DNA from 2 places in the Streptomyces sp. NPDC012637 genome. Region 1 is predicted to be linked to the other one. Evidence: riboswitches for the same ligand, from Rfam matches in the RefSeq annotation. Region 1 holds a riboswitch; the other holds the start of a gene.
The links. A riboswitch is a leader RNA that binds a small molecule or an ion and turns the genes downstream of it on or off. The one in region 1 is predicted to bind cyclic di-AMP.

Region 1 (3,199 bases):
GTGGCGATCTTGCCCCTCAGGTGCTTGAGGAGGGGCACGTCGCGGGTGTCGAAGCCGGTGGTCACCATGACGGTGCCGACGGCGGAGGTGAGGTCGGCCACCGCGCGCTCGAAGCGCTCGGCGACGTCGTCGGGGTCGGTGCCGGGGCGGATGATGTCGTTTCCGCCCGCGCAGAAGGTCACGAGGTCCGGGGCGAGTTCCTTCGCCCGCGGGACCTGTTCCACGACGATCTGGTCGAGTAGGCGCCCCCGTACGGCGAGATTGGCGTACCGGAAGTCCTCGTGCTCCGGCAGTTCGTCGGCCAGCAGGACCGCGAACCGGTCCGCCCAGCCGACGAAGGTCCCGTCGGGCCCGGGGTCTCCGACGCCTTCGGTGAAGCTGTCACCGATCGCCGCGTACGACCCGAATGCGTTCTTGTCTGTTGATCTCGAATCGTCTGCCACGGGAGCACATCCTTCCCCTCGGGATGTGACCTACGCGACCGTAAGGAGGGGTTGACGGTGGGTGACATATGCCACCGATAAAGATTCCACCAAGCCGGAATACGCCGGAGGCCCGGCACTGGTGTGCCGGGCCTCCGGAGTGCCGCCGCCCGTGACGACGGGGTGCTGACGTGAGGTCAGATGCCCACGCCGTGCTGGCGGAGGTAGGCCAGCGGGTCGATGTCGGAGCCGTAGCCCGGGCCGGTGCGGATCTCGAAGTGGAGGTGCGGTCCGGTGGAGTTGCCGGTCGAACCGGAGAGACCGATCTGCTGGCCGCCGCTCACGGACTGGCCGGCGGAGACGGACAGCGAGGAGAGGTGGGCGTACTGGGAGTACGTGCCGTCGGCGTGCTGGATGACGACCTCGTTGCCGTAGGCGCCGCTCCAGCCGGCGGAGTGGACGGTGCCGGGGCCGACCGCGCGGACGGAGGTGCCGGAGGAGGCGATGAAGTCGACACCGGTGTGGTAGCCGGAGGACCACATCGAGCCGGAGGCCCGGTACGGGGTGGAGATGCCGCCGCCGACGGGGGCGACCCAGCCGGAGGAGCTGGCCGCGCCGGCCGACGAGGAGCCGGCGGACGAGGACGAGGAGGAGGCCGAGTCCGAGGAGGCGACGGCCGGGGCCGAGGCGCGCTCGCTGCCGCGGGAGGCGCGGGCGGGCGCGTCGTCACCGTTCTTGGCGGAGCTCTTGGGCGCGGCGGCCTTGGGCGCGGGCGTCGCCTTGGCGGTGTTCTTGGCGCCGAGGGTGAGCTTCATGCCGGGGAGGATCAGCGAGGGGTTCTCGCCGACGACCTGGCGGTTGTCGCGGTAGAGCTTCTGCCAGCCGCCGGCCAGGTGGTGCTCGGTGGCGATCTTCGACAGGTAGTCGCCGCGCACGACGGTGTACGTCTTCGCCTTGGCCGGGGCCTTGGCGGGGGTCGCGGCGGCCGGGGCAGCGGCGGCGACGGCCTGCTGCGGGGACGCGGGGGCGTTCTGCTCGGCGGCGTGAGCGCCGGTGGCACCGATCAGCGGGAGGGCGACGACGGCGCCTCCGGCGCCGGCGGCCACGAACCCGCGGGTGATCGGGTTGACCTTGGGACGGCGGTGCTTACCCTTCGCGGGCATGGCGAATTCCTCTCCGTCGCCTGCGAGGTGAGCTGTCGGGTTCGGACTGGAGATGTCCGGCCGCGTGGTCGCGCGGCTTCACCCCGAGCCGTCCTTTCGAGGGGTCGGCGTCATACCTGGGTCCCCCGCTCCTGCCGTGTACGGGTGGGTGCGGATTCCGGTCGGCGGCAGGATTAGGCGGTCCGTCCGGAGTGAGCGCGACGCTAGACGAGCGAGGACGACGGGAACAACCCAGGGGTTCCATGAATTCGATTGCCGTGTGAATTGCGGCCGGAATTCCGGTCACCCTCCGTGGATGACGGTCCCTCGATTTCCCTTTGCCCAAGGGAATTTGGGAAAGACGATCAGCCACGGTCCGTCACGGGTGAGACGCTGCTCACGCCCCGGCACCCATCTCCCCTACAACCAGGGCGCCTTATGTCCAATCAGTCAATTGGGACAGATCGCCCATTCCATCCCGATGGGGTGTGTGCGGAGCGTTCCAGCCATGATGATTGCCCCAGGAACCGATCTCGAGAGCAGGAGCAACCGTGACGCAAGCGACGACCGAGCCCGAACTCACCGGCGTACGCAACTTCCGCGACCTGGGCGGACTGCCGACCGTGGACGGCCTGTCCGTGCGTCCCGGGCGGCTCTTCCGCAGCGGCCACCTGGCGCACGCCACGACCGAGGACGCGCAGTTCCTCGCCACCCTGGACCTCCACACCGTCTTCGACTTCCGCAACGAGGCCGACCGGAACGTCGAGGGCCCGGACGTCGATCTTCCCGGCGTGCGGAACGTGAACATACCCCTGAGCGACCCGGCCGACGGCAAGGAGTTCTGGAAACTGGTCCGCAGCGGGGACGTGGCCCAGCTGCGCGAGCTGCTCGGCGAGGGCAAGGCCGCTGCCCGGATGTCCGATTCGTACCGGAAGATGATCGTCGGGAAGACCGCGGAGCACAGCCGGATCCTGCACGCCATGGCCGAGGACAGCGTCCCCGCCCTGATGCACTGCGCGGCCGGCAAGGACCGGGCCGGTCTGGCCATCGCGATCTCGCTGCTCGCGGTCGGCGTGGAGCGCGAGGCGATCGAGGAGGACTACCTGAAGTCCAACGCCCCGCACCGCCGCTACAAGGTGCAGCGCAGCTCCACCGCCCCGGACGCCATGTCGCCCGAGGTGATGGAGCTGCTGAGCCCGCTCTTCGATGCGCGGGTGGAGTACCTGCGGGCCGCCTTCGACGCCATCGGGGCGACCTGGGGCTCGGTCGACGCCTATCTGACGGAGGGGCTGCGGCTCGCCCCGGAGACCCGAGAGCGGCTGCGCGAGCGGCTGCTCACCGGCGCGTAGGCCCCTGAGGAGGTTCCCCTACTGGTTCTGCGCGCCCATGGCGAACAGCAGGTAGAGGAACGCGGCGAAGAGGTGGCCGGCGACCAGGTAGGCGAAGAGCCGGAGCACCAGGCCCTTCGGGAACTTGCCGCCACCGCGCTCCTCGCCGGTGACCGGTGCGGACTTCTCGGACATGTCGATCCTCTCGGGGGGGTCAGCGGCGGTGCGGAGTGCCGTCGCCGAGGCACAGTTCGGCGGCGGGGCTCTGCAGCAGCGTGTGGACGAACAGCAGCTCGGCGCCGCCGCG
Region 2 (3,199 bases), on a different contig from region 1:
TGGCGTACGACCTGTCCACGCCGCCGACCTACACGGCGGCGCCGCTGTACTCGGCGGCGCCGCTGATCGCGGCCCCGTTCTTCTCCATGCTGACGACGCTGGTCACGGGGCTCGCCGCGGTCCTCGCGAGCATCGGGCTGCACCTCTACAACGGGACCGCGGACAGGATCCCGGCGCTGACGGAGACGCTGACGGTCGTCACGGTCTCGGCGCTCGCCGTGCTGATCAACCGGGTGGTGCGGCGCAGCGGGGAACGGCTCGCCTCGGCGAGGGTGATCGCCGAGACGGCGCAGAAGGCGGTGCTGCCCACGCCCGCCGAGCGGATCGGCGGCCTCCAGATCGCGGCGCGGTACGTGGCGGCCCAGGCGGACGCGTTCATCGGCGGCGACCTGTTCGCGGTGCAGGACACCCCGCACGGGGTGCGGATGGTGGTGGGCGACGTGCGGGGCAAGGGCCTCGACGCGGTGGAGGCGGTGGCGGTGGTCATCGGCGCCTTCCGGGAGGCGGCCGAGCAGGAGTCGACGCTGGAGGGCGTGGCGGCGCGCCTGGAGCGGGCGCTGGCCCGGGAGGGCGCGCGGCGGGCGGGTCTCGACGCCTTCGAGGGCTTCACGACGGCGGTGCTGGCCGAGATCCCGGGCGGCGACCGGGTCGTACGGGTGGTCAACCGGGGGCATCCCGAGCCGCTGCTCCTGCACGCGGACGGCGGTGTCGAGCTGCTGCGGCCGAGCGAGGCCGCGCTGCCGCTGGGCATGGGGGACCTGGGCGTGTGGCCGGACCGGGCGGACGTGACGCCGTATCCGCAGGGCGCGACGCTGCTGTTCTACACGGATGGTCTCTCGGAGGCGCGGGACTCGGCGGGGGTGTTCTACGAGCCGGGGGCGCGCCTCGCGGGGCGGATCTTCCCGGGGCCCGAGGAGCTGCTCGACGCGCTGGTGGCGGACGTGCGCCGGCACACGGACGGGGGTACGACGGACGACATGGCGCTGCTGGCGGTGAGCCGCCGGGCGGCGGGGCAGCCGGAGCGGCGGCGGACGATGCCGGTGGTGCCGCCGGACGGGGCCGGGCCGCAGCATCCGGAGGCCCTCTCGTCGCGACCTCGGGCGGACGGTGACCGGCCGTAGTCGACAGGTGTCCCTCCGATAACAATTGACGTAACGTCAGTTCCGGAGTTTGCTCCTGACGCTTTTCTGAGTGGGGGTCAAATCGGGCGATGCCCTCCCAATTCAGCTAATGATCAAGGGGAACAGCTTGGAATCGGGTGGTCGAGTCTATTAACGTTCGATAACGCAGCGCGGTCGTCACAGCCGTCGCAAGAGACGGCACCGTGCGCGCGCGCCGAATCCCGCAAGGGAACCGGGGAACCACCACTTGGGGTGAATCGGGCCCCACCGCACTCGTCCGCCTCGTGCGACCGTGCGGCACAGCCCGTAGGAGACCTTCCTGCTCCGAACCCGTCAGCTAACCCGGTAGGCGAGAAGGAAGGAAAGGAGAGCGCCTCCGTGGCGTCCAACACCCCGGCTCCGCAAGCCCCCTTCGCCTCCTACGACGCCCCCGGCGCGGCGGGCGCCCTGGACGGGGCCGCGGAGGAGTGGAACCCCACCGAGGACTCCCTGCGGGACCGGAACCGCTCCGGCGGACGCCACCGCGTCGTCAAGCAGCGCTCCAACTTCGCCCGTTCCTCCACCGTGCTCGGTGTCGGCGTCATCGCCGCCGTCGGCGCGGGCGGCCTGGCCACCGCCCAGCAGAAGCCTCCGGTCTCGATAGCGCTGCCGGACCTCGACCTGCCCGACGCCTCCGAACTGCCGGGCGTCGGCGACCTGATCGGCTCGGACGCCGAGAGCAAGGGCATCGCGGACAGCGCCGGCAACAACGCCCAGCCGCTCACCGCGCTCACCTACACCACCGCCGCGAACGAGGGCGCCGGCACCGACGGCGCGGACACCCGGGCCGGGACCAGGACGTCGACCGACGCCGGCGAGGCGCTGCGCGCCCGCATCCTCCAGCAGGCCGAGCAGCAGCAGGCCGCCGCGGACGCCGCGGCCAAGGAGGCGGCGGAGAAGGCCGCGGCCGAGAAGGCGGCGGCGGAGGCCGAGGCCAAGGCCGACGCGGCGGAGCAGGCGGCCGCCGAGGCGAAGAAGAAGGCCGAGGAGGAGGCCGCGGCGAAGGCCGAGGCCGAGCGCCTCGCCCAGCTCGCCGCCAGCTACGCGCTGCCGACCTCCTCGTACACGATCACCTCGACCTACGGCCAGGCCGGCTCGATGTGGTCCTCCGGCTACCACACCGGCCTGGACTTCGCCGCTCCCACCGGCACCCCGGTCAAGGCCGTCCACGGCGGCACCGTGCAGTCCGCCGGCTGGTCCGGCGCGTACGGCTACCGCATCGTCCTGGAGCTGGAGGACGGCACCGAGGTCTGGTACTGCCACCTCTCGTCGATGACCGTCGGCGCCGGCCAGTCCGTCGGCACCGGCGAGACCATCGGCCGTGTCGGCGCCACCGGCAACGTCACCGGCCCGCACCTCCACCTCGAGGTGCACACCCCGTCCGGCGACGGCATCGACCCGGCGGCGTGGCTGAACTCCAAGGGCCTGAGCGTCTGACCTGCGCAACCGCGGATCCTGCCGCACCGCCGGAATACGCCCGGTGGTGCGGGAGGTTGATCGACCCATGACTTCTCTTCGCCAGCTGGGCACCTCCGACCTGCACGTCTTCCCGCTCGCCCTGGGCGGCAACGTCTTCGGCTGGAGCGCCGACGAGGCGCAGTCCTTCGCCGTCCTCGACGCCTACGCCGCCGCCGGCGGCAACTTCGTCGACACCGCCGACGTCTACTCGGCCTGGGCCGAGGGCAACGAGGGCGGCGAGTCCGAGACCGTCATCGGCCGCTGGCTCGCCTCCCGCGGCAACCGCTCCGACATCCTCGTCGCCACCAAGGTCGGCTCGCACCCGCAGTACAAGGGCCTGAGCGCCACCACCATCAAGGCCGCCGCCGAGGAGTCGCTGCGCCGCCTCGGCACCGACCACATCGACCTCTACTACACGCACTTCGACGACGAGTCGGTCCCGGTGGAGGAGATCGTCACCGCCCTCGACCAGCTGGTGAAGGACGGCAAGGTGCGGGCCGTCGCCGCCTCCAACATCTCCCCGGAGCGGCTGCGCGCCTCCCTCGACTTCGCCGAGGCCGAGGGCCTCGCCCGCTACGTCG

Region 2: linked by a shared signal. The riboswitch ahead of ACFY8W_RS20360 (peptidoglycan DD-metalloendopeptidase family protein) and the one ahead of ACFY8W_RS06185 (peptidoglycan DD-metalloendopeptidase family protein) in region 1 are both predicted to bind cyclic di-AMP.

Annotation. Positions count from the first base shown of each region.
Region 1 is NZ_JBIBDS010000001.1:1,366,372-1,369,570, forward strand. It holds gene ACFY8W_RS06180 (GDSL-type esterase/lipase family protein) at 1-443, opposite strand, end outside; gene ACFY8W_RS06185 (peptidoglycan DD-metalloendopeptidase family protein) at 620-1,585, opposite strand; cyclic di-AMP (ydaO/yuaA leader) riboswitch at 1,590-1,742, opposite strand; gene ACFY8W_RS06190 (tyrosine-protein phosphatase) at 2,116-2,913, shown strand; gene ACFY8W_RS06195 (DUF6126 family protein) at 2,932-3,087, opposite strand; gene ACFY8W_RS06200 (helix-turn-helix domain-containing protein) at 3,107-3,199, opposite strand, start outside.
Region 2 is NZ_JBIBDS010000004.1:714,089-717,287, forward strand. It holds gene ACFY8W_RS20355 (SpoIIE family protein phosphatase) at 1-1,121, shown strand, start outside; cyclic di-AMP (ydaO/yuaA leader) riboswitch at 1,324-1,488, shown strand; gene ACFY8W_RS20360 (peptidoglycan DD-metalloendopeptidase family protein) at 1,500-2,597, shown strand; gene ACFY8W_RS20365 (aldo/keto reductase) at 2,665-3,199, shown strand, end outside.